Regions from separate parts of the Cellvibrio sp. PSBB006 genome, predicted to be linked through region 1. Evidence: predicted binding sites of a transcription regulator. Region 1 holds the regulator's gene; each other region holds the start of a gene.
What was found. The regulator LexA, encoded in region 1, represses DNA repair genes until DNA is damaged. The targets are predictions, from matches to a motif close to ACTGTNTNTANANACAGT.

Region 1 (4,719 bases):
ATATGCAGCGGTTATCGACATCGACCTGGCTGACGTGAAAGAACCGATCCTCGCCTGCCCCAATGACCCGGATGATGTGAAAGTGTTATCCGAAGTTGCTGGCGATAAAATTGATGAAGTCTTTATCGGCTCGTGCATGACCAACATCGGCCACTTCCGCGCCGCCGGCAAATTGCTCGATGCCACCAAAGATGAATTGTCTACCCGTCTGTGGATCGCTCCACCGACCAAGATGGACGAGCATCAATTGATGGAAGAAGGCTTCTACAACATTTACGGCCGCAAAGGTGCACGTACCGAAATGCCCGGCTGCTCATTGTGTATGGGTAACCAGGCGCGCGTTGCACCTAACTCCACTGTGGTATCAACCTCAACCCGTAACTTCCCCAACCGTCTCGGTAATGGCGCAAATGTTTACCTGGCGTCGGCTGAGTTGGCGGCGGTAGCGGCGGTGTTGGGCAAGCTGCCTAACTTCGACGAGTACATGCAATACGCGCAAAAACTCGACAGTATGTCTGGTGATATTTATCGCTACCTCAACTTCAATGAAATTGAGAGCTATCAAAAATCAGCGGATGAAGGCAAGCGTATTGCTGCCGTGGAAATTCAAACAGTCGCCGTTTAAACGATTGTTTTGCCGCAATAAAAAACCCGCTTCGGCGGGTTTTTTATTGGTCGATATTTGAGAAAGCGCTTTTACGGCACCGATTTCTCGCGATAAATCGTCTCCACCAGACCGTCATTATCGCTGTCGTGTGGCAACTGCCAAAACATAATACCGCCGAGCTGATGGGTCTTTATGTAACCCACTTTAGCCGAGATAGAACGTTTGTCATCGAAGGTAGCGAAAATCTTTTTCTTCTCATTATAAATAATGGGTGCCTTGGCGATATTATCCCAATAGTAAACATAGCCCTCCTCCGGCACATAGACTGTTGCGTAATCTTTAAACTTTGCACCTTCGACATGTTTGCCGGGCTGATATAAACCCAGATTCACATTCTCGACATTCTCCCAGGAGCGCGCATAAAACGCGGCACCGATAACGATCTTTTCCGCCGGCACACCTTTGCTCAATAAGAATTGCACGGCGTTATCCGTAGAGTCTTTTTGTTCCGGTGTGGAGTAAAGCGCAGTGTGATGCCCCGTATGCGGTGTCGCGCCGTTAACGATGTCGTAACTCATCAGATTGACGTTATCAAACAGCGGCATGATTGCATCCCAATCCACTGCATTCTGCAAGAAATTATCAAAACCACCGGCCGCAAAACTTAACTCATAACGATCACCAAAGCTATCGCGCAATGCCTGGGTTAATGCCGTGAAATTATCTTTATCATAATCCGCGTAGGGGTGACCCGGATGACCGGGAATTGTTGGATACTCCCAATCCAGATCGATACCGTCTGCACCGTATTCTTCAATAATTGCCAGAGTGGATTGCGCAAACGCCTGCCGATTTTCTGCATTGTTAAAAACGGCGGAACAGGTTTCACAGCCACCCCAACCACCGAGTGATAACATGACTTTAAGATGTGGATGCTGATTTTTTAACGCAACAAGGCGTTGCAACGCCAGCTTATCTGCATCTGAATCAAAGCTGAGTTGATTGCCGTTCAAGTGCAGGAAACTGTAGATGATGTGGGTAAGATGATTGAAGTTGTAGCGCTCCAGGTCAGAACCATCCCCCATGTAATAGGCAATCACTTTAAAATCATGCAAAGGTGGTTGTTTCGACATGACAGCGGTGTCACTCTCTGTTTGTGGTTGAACAACGTCAGAAGAAGATGCGCCATCATCCTGACAACCCAGCAACAGGATTGCCAACAGCACACTGCAACAACAAAGGAAAAAGGATTTCATAAATAGTGGACCCCGTATTGAAGGAATATCATTGCCAATATCATTTTATTTTTTCGGGCACTGCCCGGCCAAGCAAGGTTATAGTGCTATAAACAGCGACCAATTAAAAAGGAAGTTTTGTTAAGGAGTGCTTAACCCATTCGCTTTTGCATTGCTAATAAGATTTTCTTCGTGAAGGGTTTCCCACATGAAAGGTAATAAAAGTGTTCTGATCACTGGCGCCTCCACGGGTATTGGCTACTACTGCGCAAAAGCCTTGCAATCCGATGGCTACCGGGTGATCGCCTCCTGTCGCAAACTGACCGATGTTTCACGACTACAGGCCGATGGATTAACCTGCATCCCGTTGGACTTAAATGATTCCGGAAGTATTGAGCGTGCAGTCGCACAAACACTGGAACTCACCGGCGGCGAGCTTTATGCGTTATTTAATAACGGCGCCTACGGTCAACCCGGTGCCGTGGAAGATTTAAGCCGGGATGTCTTGAGAGAGCAATTTGAAACCAATGTATTTGGCTGGCTGGAGCTGACAAATAAAATTTTGCCTATCATGATCCGCCAAGGCTATGGTCGTATCATTCAAAATAGCTCGATCCTCGGCTTTGCTGCCATGCCCTTGCGTGGAGCTTACAACGCCAGCAAATTTGCGCTGGAAGGGCTGACCGATACATTACGACTTGAACTCAATGGCACAGGTGTTCACGTCAGCCTGATTGAACCGGGTCCAATCCTGAGCGATTTCCGTAAAAATGCGCTCGGCGCTCTGAAAGCCAACATCGATATTGAAAAAAGTCGATTTGCCGAACACTATCAATCGGCGATTCAGCGGCTCGCCAAACCCGGTGCAGCGGCTCCCTTTACTCTCGGACCCGATGCTGTCTACAAACGTCTGAAACATGCCCTGGAAAGTGATTTGCCCAAACCGCGCTACTGCGTTACTTTTCCAACTTATCTGATGAGTATCCTGCGGCGCCTGTTAAGTACGCGGATGATGGACAAGGTGCTACGACGGGCTGGCCGTTAAGCTTTTATTAATCCGGACTTGGTAACATCTAAAATGCGTGCCACAGGAATTACTACCTTGGTACCGAGTCAAAAAAGCCACAAGAAACCAATAGCCTTTCATTCATTTACATGGTGCACCTGAACTGTCGAGGTAGTGATATGAGAATCTGCGCTTATCTTGCGCTGTTAGTAGGCGGCTTGTATTTACAGCCAGCACTGGCAGACTCCATGCGCTGTAGCAATTCCCTGGTGCAAACCGGAGATACCAAATCAGATGTGCTTGACCAGTGCGGTGAACCGGTATTTACCGATAGTTATTGTGAACCTATCACCATCGTAGGCCAGGCAAACACCACCATCATCGTTCCCTGTGAAGAAGTGGATCTCTGGACTTACCACCCCGGCTCCGGTCAGTTCGTCCAACACCTGTATTTTAAACGGGGGAAACTCCAGGCCATCAAGAATGGGCGACGGCTTTAATCGGTATCTTATTGGTGGCTTCTCCGCCCCTTAAAATAGGGGTTGCGGATGATGAAATACTGTATATAATCACAACAACTGTATAAATAAACAGATTCATCTGGAGCGCCCCATGGCCAATCTGACCTCCCGCCAGGAACAAGTCTTACAGCTAATCAAGAGCTACACCGAAGAGACCGGTTATCCGCCCACCCGCGCAGAAATTGCCCGCATTCTCGGCTTTAAGTCTGCCAATGCAGCGGAAGAACATATCAAAGCTCTGGCGAAAAAAGGGGCTATCGAAATTATCGCTGGTGCTTCTCGCGGCATCCGCCTACCGGATTCCCAAAACGGTATTCCCATCGTAGGCCGGGTTGCAGCAGGTAACCCTATCCTTGCCCAGGAACATATCGAAGATTACTGCAATATTCCCTATAGCTTTTTCTCCCCCAGTGCAGATTACCTATTGCGTGTTCACGGTCTGAGCATGAAAGATGCCGGTATTCTCGATGGCGATTTACTCGCTGTGCATCGAACTGATCAAGCACGCAACGGCCAGATCGTTGTAGCGCGGATTGGTGACGAGGTAACCGTCAAGCGTTTCAAACGCATTGGTAACCGCGCACAGGTGGAACTCTGGCCTGAAAACCCTGATTTCAAAGTGATTGAAGTCGACCTGCGAGACCAGGATTTCAGCATCGAAGGTTTGAGCGTAGGGGTGATTCGCCGTGACTAATACAGTGCGTATAGATGAACAACCCGGCGGTGAGCCCCGTTATAACAGCGGCGTGACTGAACTCGTCTTAACCAGCCATTCCCCGGAACAAGCTGCCCTTCTACTACCCATGCTCGCCTATCTCAGCAAGACCTGCCATGACCGCTGGATTACCTGGATTGCGCCCCACAACATTACACGGCAATCACTGGAGAGCTTTGGAATTGATACTCGTCTGATTCGCCTGATTCATTGCCATGATCAACAAAATACCTTGTGGATTACATGGGAAGCCTTGGCCGCAGGAAATAGCCATACCGTTATCGCCAGTCCTGGCAAGCTGAATGACAAAGAATTGAAGCAATTGGAATCTGCGGCCGCCCAAGGCCATTGTCAGGGTTTATTGTTGCGGGTACGTTAATTACTGAGGGATATCAAAAGGAATCGGAGGTACATAGGGGTTTATGGATAGCCCCATTGATATTAATGCAGAATCGGTTTTTCAAACTCGGGAAGCCCCTCAGAAAACTCATCCAGATGATCCTGGTCTGCCAACTCAGTAGCAGCTTCCATTCCGGCTTCAATCATTGCCTTAGCGACTTCAAATTTTCCTTCACCCATAAAAGCCAGTGATTCCGCAGAAAAGCTGAGCCGAACCAAAGGCTCCCCGCCCTCAT
Region 2 (4,719 bases), 530 kb from region 1:
AAGCTGATGAGGAGCGGAGTTTACTCAAGTAAATGAGCACCGGAATCAGCTTTTCAACGCAGCATCAGGCCGCCAAGTGAGTTTTGAGATGGCTTCTGGTCACATTGTCATCATCGGTCGCGCCAGGGAAGGCGGATGACGAAGTGAATGTTGATAAAACTCACAAAAACAGAGGTCGGCAATGAAAAAAATACTCCTTTCTTGTGTAATCCTGGCGATGACAGCCTGCGGCGGCAGTAGCGGTGGGGATGACGATAACAGTGTTTCGTCCAGCAGCGTCAGTTCCAGTTCCAGCAGTTTGGCCAGTTCATCATCAAGCAGCCTGGCTAGTTCCAGTAGCTCCAGCAGCTTTGATCCCGAATGCCCACAGGGTAAACACATCGTCGGCTATTTCCCCTCCTGGCAGGGCGACGTGCAGGACATTCAATACCAATATCTCACTCACATCATGTACTCCTTCGTACTGCCCAATGACAACGGCAGCCTGCAAGCCCTGGACGATGACAGCATCGCGGAGCTCGGCGATCTGGTCTTGCTGGCCCACGCGCAGGATGTGAAGGTGGGCATCGCATTGGGCGGCTGGAACGACGGCGATGACAGCGCCTTTGTCGAACTCGCGTCAAACAGCGAAACCCGCGCGACCTTCGTGAGCAACATTATTGACTTCGTTGTGCAACACAACCTCGATGGGGTCGACATGGATTGGGAATACCCCAGCACCAACGACGAAGCCGAGGATTACACTGCATTGATGACCGAGTTGCGCGCTGCGCTGGACGAACTGAGTGGCGATAAATTTCTAACCGCAGCGGTGATTGCTCAAGGCGATTGGAACGGCCAATACATTCAAAGCGCCGTGTTCGACCAGGTCGACTTCTTCAACATTATGGCCTACGACGAATATCAGGCAATTAACCATTCGACTCTCGCCTACGCCACGACCAGTATCGACTACTGGGAAAATCGCGGTTTATCGCGCGAAAAAACCGTGCTCGGCGTTCCCTTCTATGCACGCCCCAGTTGGGCAACCTACAGCAGCTACGTCGATGCTGACCCTGCGAATGCTTGTACCGATTCGGTCGGCGACAATTACTACAACGGCATACCCACCATCCGCATCAAATCCGAACTCGCCAACGACCGCGTCTGCGGCATGATGATGTGGGAGTTATCACAGGATACCCATGACGAAACCTCATTGCTCAAAGCCATGTGGGAAGTGGTGGCGGGGCAGGAGCTTTCTTATATCTGCGATTGATCTTTGCTTAAAATATTATTCGGTTTTGTAGTTAATCCATGCGTGACGCAGGTATGTGCACCTGAATGTACCATGCCTGCGTCGCATCCGGGTTGATTTGATTTTGATTGGCGCAATGCAAATCTATAGTCTTTACTCAATGTATCGATGGTAAGTCGGTCTAGGTCTCCAGGGTATTCGTTGACAAAGGGATGTGCGATTAGGTACTGATTCTTATCCCTCACTCTGATCAATCAACGCGGGCGAAATGCTCGCTTTAGATTGCTATATTGGATTTTTATGTATTCTGCCAGCGTGGTTTTCATAGCAGCCTTGGTTATTGTAGAAATAGCAGGAGAAAACATTGAAGAGAATAATTTATCTTCCGGGATTAGGGCATGAGCATCTGGATATTTCTTTAAAAGCTTATGCATTGAGAATGATGAAGGCTATTGATGAGCAGAATCCTGATCCTTCAAAAAAATACCGTATCGAATCGGCTGATAGAGAATATGATGTGGATGGAACCACGGCCGGCGTTGTTAGCATATTTGAAATGGATGTTAATTCAGAAGAAGAAATTTATCGGCTTTATGAATTTAAGTATGGGAGATTTTTGACGGGGAAGTTGAGCGGGTCCAATATTCTATATCGGTTTATACCCCTTTTGATTATTCTGGTTTCTCGATTGGGTTCGGTGTTTAAGTCGCTGTTGTCATTTGGTGACGGTGTTAGCAAGAAGTCAAAAATTCAAGCACTATATTTTATGGTTATTTACTGCTTCCTGGCGGTGTACCTTATTCTTTTGGTGCCATCATTGCTGAGTTTTATTGCAAGTATTATGGCTGATCACCATCAGCTGAATTATTTAAGCGGTTACATTAAAGACTGGGAAGGCATTTTTCAGGCAATCCTGGTTTCGTTTTCCGGTTTCATGTTATTTATGCCACGGTCTAAAAATGTATTTTCAGAGATGGCAGCCGAATATATTGGCGCAAATCAATATTTAAGTGCAGGCGATCAAAGATTGCTAATGATGGGAAAGCTTAGTCGTTTGATTGAGGTGATGTCTGAAGAGGGTACTGATATTACATTCGAGATTCATGCTTATAGCTTTGGGTCGGTATTGGCCCTGGACGCATTATTTCCATATGAAGCGGAGCCAAGTTACAGGATTAAAAATAATGTGACCAGGTTAGTTACTATTGGGTGTCCATTTGATTTTATAGAAATTTATTGGTCAAATTATTTTAATGACAGAAAGCATTCAGGTGTATCTTTGCCTGTGTGGATTAATATCAATTCTGATCTTGATGTCTTGTCTACAAAGTTTGATGGTAACCCAGCTAAGAAGCTTGCTTTTATTGGTTCGGAACAGTTCTGGGAAAGGCATCAGTGCATTGACGTTACCTATAATATGATAAACCCAAAAAGAATATCATTCTTTCAAATGTTGATGTTTTATGGCGTGAGAGCCCATCAAATGTACTGGGATAATCATGTTGATTCAAGAAGCTGTTTGTCCTATGTCGTTGAATCATGAAGTAAATATAATGTATTGAAGGAGTAGGGTATTGGCAATGTCGTGCCCACGTCCTTGCAAAGCTAGCCCCCTCCGACGCCAGGATTTTAAGGCTTGACGCCATGCACTATTGGATATACTGTATTTGCATACAGTATATCCAGGTCTTGGTAGTCTGCCATGAGTCGCACCCTCGAAAAATTAACAATTTTATCCGGCGCCGCAAAATACGATGCCTCCTGTTCGTCCAGTGGCAGCAAACGTGCCAATCACAATAAAGGGTTGGGCAATTCGGATGGCATGGGTATTTGCCACAGCTATACCGAGGACGGCCGCTGCGTTTCCTTGCTGAAAATCCTGTTTACCAATCACTGTATCTATGACTGCGCCTATTGTGTAAGCCGGCGCAGTAATGATGTGCGTCGCGCGGCGTTTACGGTAGAGGAGGTGGTTGATCTCACCATCAATTTTTACCGTCGCAATTATATTGAGGGGTTGTTTCTCAGCTCAGGGATTTTCAAGAGCGCAGATTACACCATGGAGCGCCTGGTGCGCGTGGCGAAAACCTTGCGCCAACAACATAACTTTAATGGCTATATTCATTTAAAAGCGATCCCCGGTGCGAGCCCGGAGTTGTTGCATGAGGCAGGGCTTTATTCGGATCGACTGAGCGTTAATATTGAAATTCCCTCCGAAGTGAGCCTGAAGAAAGTGGCTCCCGAGAAAAACTACCCGGATATCATCACACCGATGAACTACTTGAGCGATGAGAAAGATCGCTACAAGGACGAGAAAAAGCATATCAGGAAAACGCCCTTATTTTTACCGGCGGGGCAGAGTACGCAACTCATTGTCGGCGCTTCACCGGAAAGTGATTTGCAGATTCTTAATCTGGCGGATGGTTTATATAAACAGCAACGCCTCAAGCGTGTGTATTACTCCGGTTATGTGCCCATTGCGACGGATAATCGTGTGCCGGTATTAAAGGCGCCGCCGTTGGTGCGTGAAAATCGCGTGTACCAGGCGGATTGGCTGCTGCGTTTTTATCATTTTTCCGTAGACGAAATTGTCAGCGAAGCGCATCCCAATCTCGATCTGGAGGTGGACCCGAAGGTCAGTTATGCCTTGCGTCATCCGGAAAAATTCCCGGTGGATATTAATAAAGCGGATTACGAGATGATCTTGCGCGTACCCGGTATCGGCGTGAAGTCAGCCATGAAGATTGTGAAATCCCGCGTGCATCAGCGGCTCAATCTGGATCATTTACAGCGGATGGGCGTCGCCTTGAAACGCGCACGTTTTTTCATTACCTGCCCCGGCAGCCAATATCAACATAAAGATTATGAAGCCGGTCGGTTACGCCAGATGATTCTGTCGAGTGAGTCGGTTGCGCGACAGACGCCGCAGCTGAGCCTGTTCGGGTGAGCTGTGAGCCTCTATCTGTATGACGGCAGTTTTGATGGTTTGCTGACGGCCATCTTTGAATGCTTTGCCGATCGCTGCGAGCCGATAGATATCGTCAATGAGGAAATCTATCAAGCGTCGCTGCTTGAAGACCTGCGTCCAGTCCAGACGGATACCACCAAAGCTGAACGGGTTATCAAAGGTATAGACGCGCGTTCAGATGGCGTGGGCGGGGAACTGGTTTATCAATTATTCCTGTCTGAACTGGCGGGAATAGAGTTGCGTATTTATCGGCTGGTGCGGTTACTGGTTCGCCAGAACGACCCCAATATCCTCGAAAACTTTGCCAACCCGGATGTGCTTTACAGCGCGCAGGTCAAAAAGATGATCAGCCGCGAAGTGCATCGTATGCACGCGTTTGTACGTTTTCAAAAAGCTGATAACGATATTTACTACGCGGTTATCAGCCCTGATTTTAATGTGATTCCCTTAATCGGCGATCACTTTCAACGACGTTACGCTGACCAGCCTTGGGTTATCTTTGATACGCGCCGGC
Region 3 (4,719 bases), 1.8 Mb from region 1:
CGCAGAGCCACCCACCACACTCCAGTAGACCGGCTTGAAACCTTTATGCAGATGGCCATTTTGAGCAATCTTGCCCAAAGCGCGGATGATGTCTGCTTCGAACTTATAATCCATCGTCAGGTAAGGATTATCCCAATCCCCGAGCACACCCAGGCGAATAAAATCCTGCTTCTGTCCAGCCACTTGTTTAGCCGCATATTCGCGACATTTTTCACGGAAGGTTTTTACATCAACCTTATCGCCAGCTTTGCCGATTTTTTTCTCCACGTTGTGCTCAATAGGCAACCCGTGACAGTCCCACCCTGGGACATAAGGCGCATCAAAGCCACTCAAGGTACGGCTCTTGACGATGATGTCTTTCAGAATTTTATTGACGGCGTGGCCGATATGAATATCGCCATTGGCGTAGGGCGGACCATCGTGCAGGATAAATTGCTCGCGACCGGCACGGGCTTGACGAATTTGCTGATAGATATTGTTGCCTTGCCATTGCTTGAGCATTTCGGGCTCACGTTGCGCAAGATTCGCTTTCATCGCGAAGTCGGTATTGGGCAAATTCAATGTCGCTTTGTAATCAGTCATGATCCACGGTCAACTTAACGTTTGAGAGTTAAAAAAATCCTGCGCCTGGTTAATATCCTGCTGCAATTGTGCCTGCAAGGCGTCCAGCGAAGGAAAGCGCTGTTCATCGCGCAACTTTTGGTGAAACACCACATCAATCATGGTGCCGTAAATAGCAGTAGCAAAATCAAACAGGTGAACTTCCAGAATGGGCTTTTTATCGCCACTCACGGTTGGGCGCACGCCGACGTTTGCCACACCCGGATGAACATCACCTTGCCTGAATCTGGCCGACACCGCAAAGACACCATGCAAGGGCGAGCGATAACGCCACAGGTGGATGTTCGCCGTTGGCACACCGAGCTTGCGACCCAGTTGTTGGCCATAGCCCACGCGGCCGGTAATACTGTAGGGACGCCCCAGTAATTCTTCGGCCTGCGCAAAATCCCCCTGCTCCAGCAAATGCCGGATGCGTGTACTACTGACACGCTCACCATGCAGCAGAAGCGTGCAGGTATCGCTTACGGTAAAGCCTCGTTCGCTGCCGGCTGCTTGCAAGAGATTAAAATCGCCCTTGCGATCACATCCGAAGCGGAAGTCATCCCCCACCACCAGATGTTTGATGTCCAACCCCCGCACCAACACCTGATCAATAAATTCCTGGGCCGACAGGCGACGCAAGGATTCGTTGAACTCTATACACAACACGCGGCTGACACCGGCAGCAAATAATGCCTGAATCTTTTCACGCAGGCGCATCAAGCGCGCGGGCGCTTTGTCACCGGAAAAAAATTCGTGCGGCTGGGGCTCAAATATGATCACTACCGAGGGCAATTGGTGCGCTTCAGCCGCTTGCGCCAGTTGACGCAGAATCGCCTGATGGCCAAGGTGGACGCCGTCAAAAGAACCGATTGTGGCGACACAGCCCCGATGCCAGGGACGCAGGTTATGCAGGCCGCGAATAAATACAGGGGGCGCCAGAGTCACAGAGCTGCCACATTGCCTCGATTGGGTGTTAAAACGAACGCGGGAGTATACAGGAGCAGGCAATGCCAGCCTACCCCGCCGCCCCGGCAGACAGCGCCCGCCGCTATCGCTATATTTAGACGTGGCGGAGATCTTTCAAGCGCATACCGACCGCCAATAAAGCGACGATATAAACCACGAAACCTGCCCCACATAATCCACCCAAGCGCAGAGCGCGCTGAAGCCAATCCCATGCGGCCCAGTCATTCCATACCTGAAGCAGGCCCAGCAGCGTCAGCACCATCGCCAGATTTGCGATGCCGTAGCGCACCAGCAGCATCCGCCAGCCCTGTTCGGGACGATAGATACCCGTGCGACGCAACCCGCGATAGAGCAAACCCGCATTGACGTAGGCGGCCAAGGCAGTAGCCAGGGCCAGACCGACATGCCCGAGATTGAAAAGAAAATACAGCGGCGCGACAAACACCGCCTTCATCGCGATATTGGCAGCCACCGCGATAACGCCGATACGGACCGGGGTCTTCATGTCCTGGCGCGCAAAATATCCCGGCGCCAACACCTTGATCAGCATAAATCCGAGCAAACCCATGGCATAAGCCTGGAGGCTGTATGAGGACATGAGGATGTCGCGCACGGTCATCTGGCCGTGATGGAACAGGGTAAACAGGATCGGCTGAGCCAGGATCATCAAAGCCAATAAGGACGGCAAGGCAATCAACATGATCATCCGAATCGCCCAATCCAGGGTGCGATTAAAGTGCCCGGCGGATTGGGCGGCGTGCTGGCGCGACAAGTTGGGCATGATGACCGTTGCTACGGCAATCGCAAATACACCCAATGGCAGCTCTACAAGCCGATCCGAATAGAACAACCAGCCCACACTGCCATCTGGCAGAAACGACGCCAGGATGGAGTCGAGCATCAGGTTAATCTGGCTGATCGATACGCCAAACAGCGCCGGAACCATCAATGTCAGGATGCGCCTGACACCTGGATCGCGCCAATCCAGCCTGGGCACCGGCAGCAAGTGAATCTGCCGCAAAAACGGCAGCTGGAACAGGAGTGATAAAACGCCCGCCAACAATACCCCCCACGCCAGGGCAAATACTGGTTGAGAGAAGAACGGCGCCGCGAACCAGGCAGCGCCGATCATGCAAATGTTCAGCAATACCGGCGTAAATGCAGGAATCGCAAAGCGGTCATAGCTGTTAAGTACCGCGCCAGCAAAACCGGTCAAGGAAATTAACAACAAATACGGAAAGGTAATGCGGATGAGGTCGCTCAAGAGCGCAAATTTAAGCGGGTCATTCAGATAACCTGAGGCAAAGATGGCGGCCACAACCGGTGAACCAATCACCGCCAGCACCGTCACCAACAACAAGACTGACCCAAGGCAGCCCGCCACACGATCCACCAATGCCTGGACAGCAGCATGACTGCCGTTTTGGCGGTATTCGGACAGCACCGGCACAAATGCCTGGGAAAAAGCACCTTCGGAAAATAATCGGCGGAAGAAATTCGGAATCTTGAAGGCCAGGAAGAAAGCATCCGCTGCACCACCCGCCCCCAGCACATGAGCCAGCACCTGGTCACGCACCAACCCCAATACCCGCGACATCATAGTCATAGAGCCTGTCACAAGGCTGGAACGCAGCAGGCCGGCTCGGGGTTTATTGGGGACTGAAGCGTGCTCGGACAAAGTTTGTATCCCTGTATCGTCATCTTAAGGAGGCGCCATTATCCATGCTTCTCCTGCGGAGATACAGCCCGCTCCCCTATCCGACCAAAAGAGCTTTTCCATTTAATCGTTGACAATCCTTCCGCCCGAGAATACTGTATATAAAAACAGTATCACGGTGAGCTGTTAAACATTATTGAAATGCAAGCAAAAACACGAGGGCAAGATCATGGCAGTTATCGCCGTTTGGCAATGCGATCGGGATGGAAGTATGTTTGAAGATAAAAAACAAGCTGAAGAGCATGATAAGTATCTGGAGCTGGCCGCCAATATCACCAGTTTGATTGAGAGCGAGATTCCCGGGATCAGCGATCAACACAGCGAAGCCATAGGTTTGCTGCTGGCCCAGCGACGCGAGCAATTAGCCAAAGCCTGTAAGGGTAAACCAGAAGAGCTGCTTGAACCCTTTCAGGCCGACGCCCAACCCAAGGGTATGGTCAATCCCGGCTTGAAGTCCGTCGATAAAGAGACAGACAGCAAAGCGGTCGATAACAAAGTGACGTCGCTAGCTGCCAACCAATAAAGTATTGCCGGTCTGATGTTGGCGTAGCTGGCGGTTGCCAGGCTTCTCCCAGCGCCACACAGGTTCCGATCATCGGTTTATGGACTCATCAGCAAGGATGCTGTTTTACACCCTGATTACTCTCACCACCTCCAGAATTCCAATCAAAGTTACCCATGTCAGCCATGGTGACTTTCTTACCACTGCACCTGCCTCAACGGGTGCGGTGGTTTTTTTAAATCAATTGTAAACAACATTTTTTTAAACAATATATAACCTAAAAACAGTCGTTTACCTGGATTGCAGCTGAACCCAAAGCGGCGTAGCGTAATAACGCTAGCAACACAATCAAGGATGGCCTTACGACGCTCGGGGCAGTATCGCCGTCCTTTCGTGGAAAGCCCCAGGGAGAAATGCAATGGAACTGATTCGTACAAATGTCAACCTGCTTGAAGCAGGACTCGCCCGTTTTGATATCAATGATCTTGTCGCCTGGCGCCGTCGTTGCCGCCCAAAGGTATTAGTCGTTACCGATGGCAGCCTCAGCTTTAATGAGAACAGCGGTTTTGGTTTGTGGCGCTTCCTCCACGCGATAACCCTCGCACCCGGTGTGTCCAACAAACCTGTTCTCACCCTCGCACATCGCAACGGTCATACCAGTCCCATCAGTGTCGGCGCGGACAGCTATAACGTGCAGACAAACTTCAATTTTCAAACAGCATCACCTGCCGTTACCGTGCAGAATTACGATCAAATATGGATCTTCGGTATACAAGGTGGAGGAAGTATTACGGATGCCGAGATCGGGGTAATCGCCGAGTTCATGAACAGCGGCGGCGGTGTCTTCGCAACAGGCGATCACGCCACTCTGGGTCGTACTGTCAGCGGTCGCCTGCCACGTATCCGCCATATGCGAGAATGGAGTGACGTG
Region 4 (4,719 bases), 2.2 Mb from region 1:
TGCAAAATCACACCCTCACCAAAAATCGCATGCTGTACCCGCTGACCCAAATGAAAACCCGTACCCTCACCACTGTCGCTCAAACGCGCCGCATTACCGACATTACGCTGATAACTCACCGGTCGCGTCACCGCCGTCTTCAAACGCACTTCCTGAATACACTTGCTCGGAATTTCCTTCACAAACCGCGAAACCGCATTAAATGTTTCATTGCCATACAGGCGGCGGGTTTCTGCGTAGCTGATATAAAGCTTCTCCATCGCCCGCGTAATACCCACATAACACAAACGGCGTTCTTCCTCCAAACGATCGGGATCATCCGCCGACATCTTGTGCGGAAATAAACCTTCCTCCACACCAGCCAAAAATACCAGCGGAAATTCCAGGCCTTTGGCCGAGTGCAGCGTCATCATCTGCACCGCATCTTCAAATTCGTCGGCCTGGGTTTCACCAGCATCCAGCGCCGCCGTGTCGAGAAATTGTTGCAGCGCCGACATTTCATCTTCCTGATCTACGTCGAACACGCGGCAGGCATTCACCAGTTCCTGCAAGTTTTCGCCGCGCGCCTGGCCTTTCTCACCTTTTTCGCTCTGGTGAAAATCCAGCAGGCCGGTGTCTTCAATCACCTGCCGCGCGATTTGATCCAAAGCCGGTACATCACCGTGCAGGTCAATGTCGTTGGCGTCGCGAGCAAGTTTACTGACCAGGGTAATAAACGTTTGCACGGCATTACCAGCGCGCGCCGTCAGTACACGATTGGCGATCATCATCTCTGACGCGCGCCAGAGTGAGCAGCCATTCTCCCGCGCGAATTGACGAATATCATCCACCGTTTTACCGCCGATACCGCGCGTCGGGGTATTGATGACGCGCTCAAAGGCTGCGTCGTCATGAGGATTATTGATCAAACGCATGTATGCCACAGCGTTTTTAATTTCCAGCCGATCATAGAATCGCTGGCCGCCGTAGATGCGATAGGCAATGGCTTCGCGTAGCAAGGCTTCTTCCAGTACGCGCGACTGGGCGTTGGAGCGATACAAAATAGCGCAGGCATTTTTGTTATTGCCCTGGCGAATCCACTCCTGAATGCGCTCCACAATAAAACGCGCTTCATCCTGTTCGTTGTACGCCGCGTAAAGTGAAATGGGTTCGCCTTCCGCGCCCTCGGTCCATAACTCTTTGCCGAGACGGCCAAAGTTATGCGCGATCACCGCGTTGGCGGCGTTGAGAATCGTAGACGTGGAGCGATAATTTTGTTCGAGGCGAATGGTTTCCGCGTTGCCGAAGTCTTCAGCAAAACTCTGGATATTTTCAATCTTGGCACCGCGCCAACCGTAGATGGATTGGTCGTCATCGCCCACCGCGGTCACAAAACATTGCTTGCCCGCTAGCACACGCAACCAGGCGTATTGCACGCTGTTAGTATCCTGAAATTCGTCCACGAGGATAAACGGAAAACGGTTGCGGTAATGTTCGAGGATATGCGGTTTATTCAACCAGAGCTCGTGGGCACGCAATAACAACTCAGCGAAGTCCACCATACCGCCACGCTGGCAATCTTCTTCATAGGCACGATAAATTTGCAGCATGGTGCGCACAAAGGGATCGCCAGTTTCCTGAATATGTTGCGGACGCAAACCTTCATCTTTCTGGCCGTTGATGTACCACTGGGCCTGGCGATGGGGCCATTTATTCTCATCGAGATTCAGTGTCTGATACACGCGCTTGATGAGCCGCAGTTGATCATCGCTGTCGAGAATCTGGAAATTCTGCGGCAAGTTCGCGTCCTGCCAGTGCGCTTTCAATAAACGATGCGCCAACCCGTGAAACGTCCCCACCCACATATTGCGTGTATTGATGTTCTGGTGGGTTTCACTGAAAAGTTCTTCAAGGCGACCACGCATCTCCCGCGCCGCTTTGTTGGTAAAGGTCACCGCCATGATGGAGTAGGGTGACACACGCTCTATCTGGATTAACCAGGCGATACGATGCACCAAGACGCGCGTCTTGCCGCTGCCCGCTCCCGCCAGGATCAGTTGATTGCCCGCCGGCGCCGACACAGCGGCACGCTGGGCATCGTTGAGGTGATTGAGCAGGGGTGAAACATCCATAAGCACGTCTATCGTCGGGTGGCGGTGGAAAAGGCCGCTAGTCTACCGTTTTTCCAGCGCTGATTCAGGGGTTCGTCCGATTTTACTGTCTGCATGTACAGTTGGCCACCCCGATCTTGTGAATAGGGTAGATACCCGCCGTTAATAAACTTCATTCAGAAGCGTTGGCCTGCCAGCCCGGCGAGGCTCGGTCACCTATACTGGAGACAGCCATGCCACCGTATTGGCGAGCGCAATCCAATAGAGAGGTTATGCATGACAGATAAGATTGATCCCCAAGTTGCCGGATGTGGGGATTGCCGGGACATGCCGCCCCTGCCATTTGAGTTCACCATGGCGTTTCAGCCTATTGTGGATATCAACCAACGCAACATTTTTGCCCACGAGGCGTTAGTGCGCGGAATCAACGGCGAGGGCGCTTATGCCATCCTGAGTCAGGTCACCGAGGCCAACCGTTACCAGTTTGACCAATTGTGTCGCATACGCGCTATTGAATTGGCTACTCGTTTACAAATGCAGTCTTATCTGAGCATCAATTTTCTGCCCAATGCCGTGTATCGGCCGCAGGCGTGCATTCGGTCAACCCTGGAAGCGGCGCGAAAGAATAACTTTCCCTGTGAGCGAATTATCTTCGAAGTCACCGAATCCGAACCCATCCGCGACCCCGACCATTTAGCTAATATTTTTTTCGAGTATCGCAACCGGGGCTTCGTTACCGCCATTGATGATTTTGGCGCAGGTCATGCGGGCTTGAATCTGCTGGCCGAGTTCCAGCCGCACATCATCAAGCTGGACATGGATTTAATCCGCAACCTCGATAGCAATCGCGTTCGTCAATCTATCGTGAAAGGCGTGGTGGGTACCGCGCTGGAGCTGGATATCACCATCATCGCGGAAGGCGTGGAAACCCGCGCAGAGCTGGACACCCTGCGCGCGATGGGCGTTAACCTTTTCCAAGGTTACTTGTTTGCTAAACCGGCTATTGAACACTTGCCGACGGTCGATTTCGGCCTGCTGGATAGCTGAGCAGCCTGTCAATCAAACCAGGCGCGCACCGCATCCGGCAGAGGCATGGACTTGCCGGTCTTGCCGTCGACCCAGACGACCTTGGAGAAGCTGTCCGCTGCCGGGTTATCCGGCTCTGCCGAGGTGTAAATCTTGTAATCCACCATAAAACTGGAGCGGCCTGGATCGGAGATATAACAATCGATGCGCAAGGTTTCCGGGTGGAATACCGGCCGGTAAAACGTGCAGCCGATCTTCACCACCACGGGGTAGGAATCACCCCCGATGGGGATGCCTTTGCTCATCATCCACTGGAAGCGCGCTTCTTCAATGTAGCGCAGGTACAAGGTGTTGTTGACGTGCCCGAAGGCATCCATATCGCCCCAGCGCACCGGAATCTGGCAGGAAAAAAAGGGCTTATCGGCGTTTGACTCTGACATAGGCACTGCTCCTGAGTTTGTCATCGGCGGATGATGTGCACCATCACTTCGCCGTGAAGCTGACTTCCAACATTCCGAGGTCGGTGTAGTACACCTTGATGTTGGTGTTTAATGGCACATCTATAACACCGGCGTAAGAACCGGTGATGACCGCTTGTCCCGCCACAATACCCTGACCCCGACTGCGCAGGAATTCCGCCAGCCAGTACAGCGGCGCCCGCGGGTGGGTATTGGGATGGCGACCGGCGTGTTCGCTGGTCTCGCCGTTGGCGTATTCAATATGAATTTGAATCTCACTGGCCTGCTTTGATTTCTCGGCACTGACTTCCGGGCCGATAAACAGCCCCTGATTGACCAGGCCATCTGCCAGCATCTCCGGAAATTCGGCACTGGCTGGCTCTTCGTAGCGACTATTGATCAACTCCAACGCCAGATGGGTGCGCGCAATGGCGGCATCCACATCGGCGGGCGTATAGGGTTCGGCGCGCGGCGGCAGGTCTTTACCGAAGAAGAAGGCCAGTTCCGGTTCGATGCGCGCCCGATCGCCCTTGGGCCAGATCGCGACCGGCGGAATGCTGTTGATGGTTGAGGTATAGATGGGGCCTACCACCAGCTTGTCGGGTGGGGGTTGCAAACACTTCCAGGCACCGACGGAGTCGTCCTGGCTTTCGCACCAAAGATCGGTTACCGCCTCCTGAATTGCCAGGGCTGCCTCGATATCCTTTGGCCGGCAGGGTTCAGGCAGGCGCGGCCCCGGCTCTCCAGTCAGGCGACGCGCAACAAGGATCTTGGCCGCAGCAAGGGCGGCATTTTCATGTTCAGACATAGGAATTTCTCATCGATGGCATAACGCTGCTCTCACACAGCGAGGTGGTGAGAGTTTACCCGCAAGCGGGCTGCGGGTCATAGTCGATGAAAGGGTTTTGTCTCATCCCGCACTGACGCCTCCCTGACCGGGAGGAGGGTTTTAGCGACGTCGGTCAGTGCGGGGTGAGCTGTAAAGCAATATGTTTCAACTCGTCTTCGGACTCGATGATGTTGGTGACGGTGGTGCGTGCTTTTTCAGGGTCCAGGTGTAACTCTTCAAAGATTTGTTCGGGAATCTCAAGCTTGGGACCGCGGCCAATGTTGTGCTGGTACAGCAAACGCTGGGCGACGAAGAT

Region 2: CBR65_RS04210 (putative DNA modification/repair radical SAM protein) is a predicted target of LexA. The motif match lies at 2,898-2,915, and genes of this name have one in related genera.
Region 3: CBR65_RS09405 (YebG family protein) is a predicted target of LexA. The motif match lies at 3,381-3,398, and genes of this name have one in related genera.
Region 4: uvrD (DNA helicase II) is a predicted target of LexA. The motif match lies at 2,196-2,213, and genes of this name have one in related genera.

The regions. Positions count from the first base shown of each region.
Region 1 covers NZ_CP021382.1:491,342-496,060, reverse strand. The annotation lists gene acnB (bifunctional aconitate hydratase 2/2-methylisocitrate dehydratase) at 1-625, shown strand, start outside; gene CBR65_RS02255 (glycoside hydrolase family 18 protein) at 697-1,863, opposite strand; gene CBR65_RS02250 (SDR family oxidoreductase) at 2,051-2,887, shown strand; gene CBR65_RS02245 (DUF2845 domain-containing protein) at 3,028-3,348, shown strand; gene lexA (transcriptional repressor LexA) at 3,461-4,063, shown strand; gene CBR65_RS02235 (cell division inhibitor SulA) at 4,056-4,463, shown strand; gene CBR65_RS02230 (hypothetical protein) at 4,526-4,719, opposite strand, start outside.
Region 2 covers NZ_CP021382.1:1,023,000-1,027,718, reverse strand. The annotation lists gene CBR65_RS04220 (glycosyl hydrolase family 18 protein) at 182-1,258, shown strand; gene CBR65_RS04215 (hypothetical protein) at 1,602-2,780, shown strand; gene CBR65_RS04210 (putative DNA modification/repair radical SAM protein) at 2,940-4,184, shown strand; gene CBR65_RS04205 (TIGR03915 family putative DNA repair protein) at 4,188-4,719, shown strand, end outside.
Region 3 covers NZ_CP021382.1:2,259,575-2,264,293, forward strand. The annotation lists gene ileS (isoleucine--tRNA ligase) at 1-582, opposite strand, end outside; gene ribF (bifunctional riboflavin kinase/FAD synthetase) at 592-1,542, opposite strand; gene murJ (murein biosynthesis integral membrane protein MurJ) at 1,664-3,247, opposite strand; gene CBR65_RS09405 (YebG family protein) at 3,456-3,809, shown strand; gene CBR65_RS09410 (hypothetical protein) at 4,207-4,719, shown strand, end outside.
Region 4 covers NZ_CP021382.1:3,533,313-3,538,031, reverse strand. The annotation lists gene uvrD (DNA helicase II) at 1-2,111, opposite strand, end outside; gene CBR65_RS14575 (EAL domain-containing protein) at 2,367-3,137, shown strand; gene CBR65_RS14570 (thioesterase family protein) at 3,146-3,556, opposite strand; gene CBR65_RS14565 (fumarylacetoacetate hydrolase family protein) at 3,600-4,382, opposite strand; gene CBR65_RS14560 (HDOD domain-containing protein) at 4,537-4,719, opposite strand, start outside.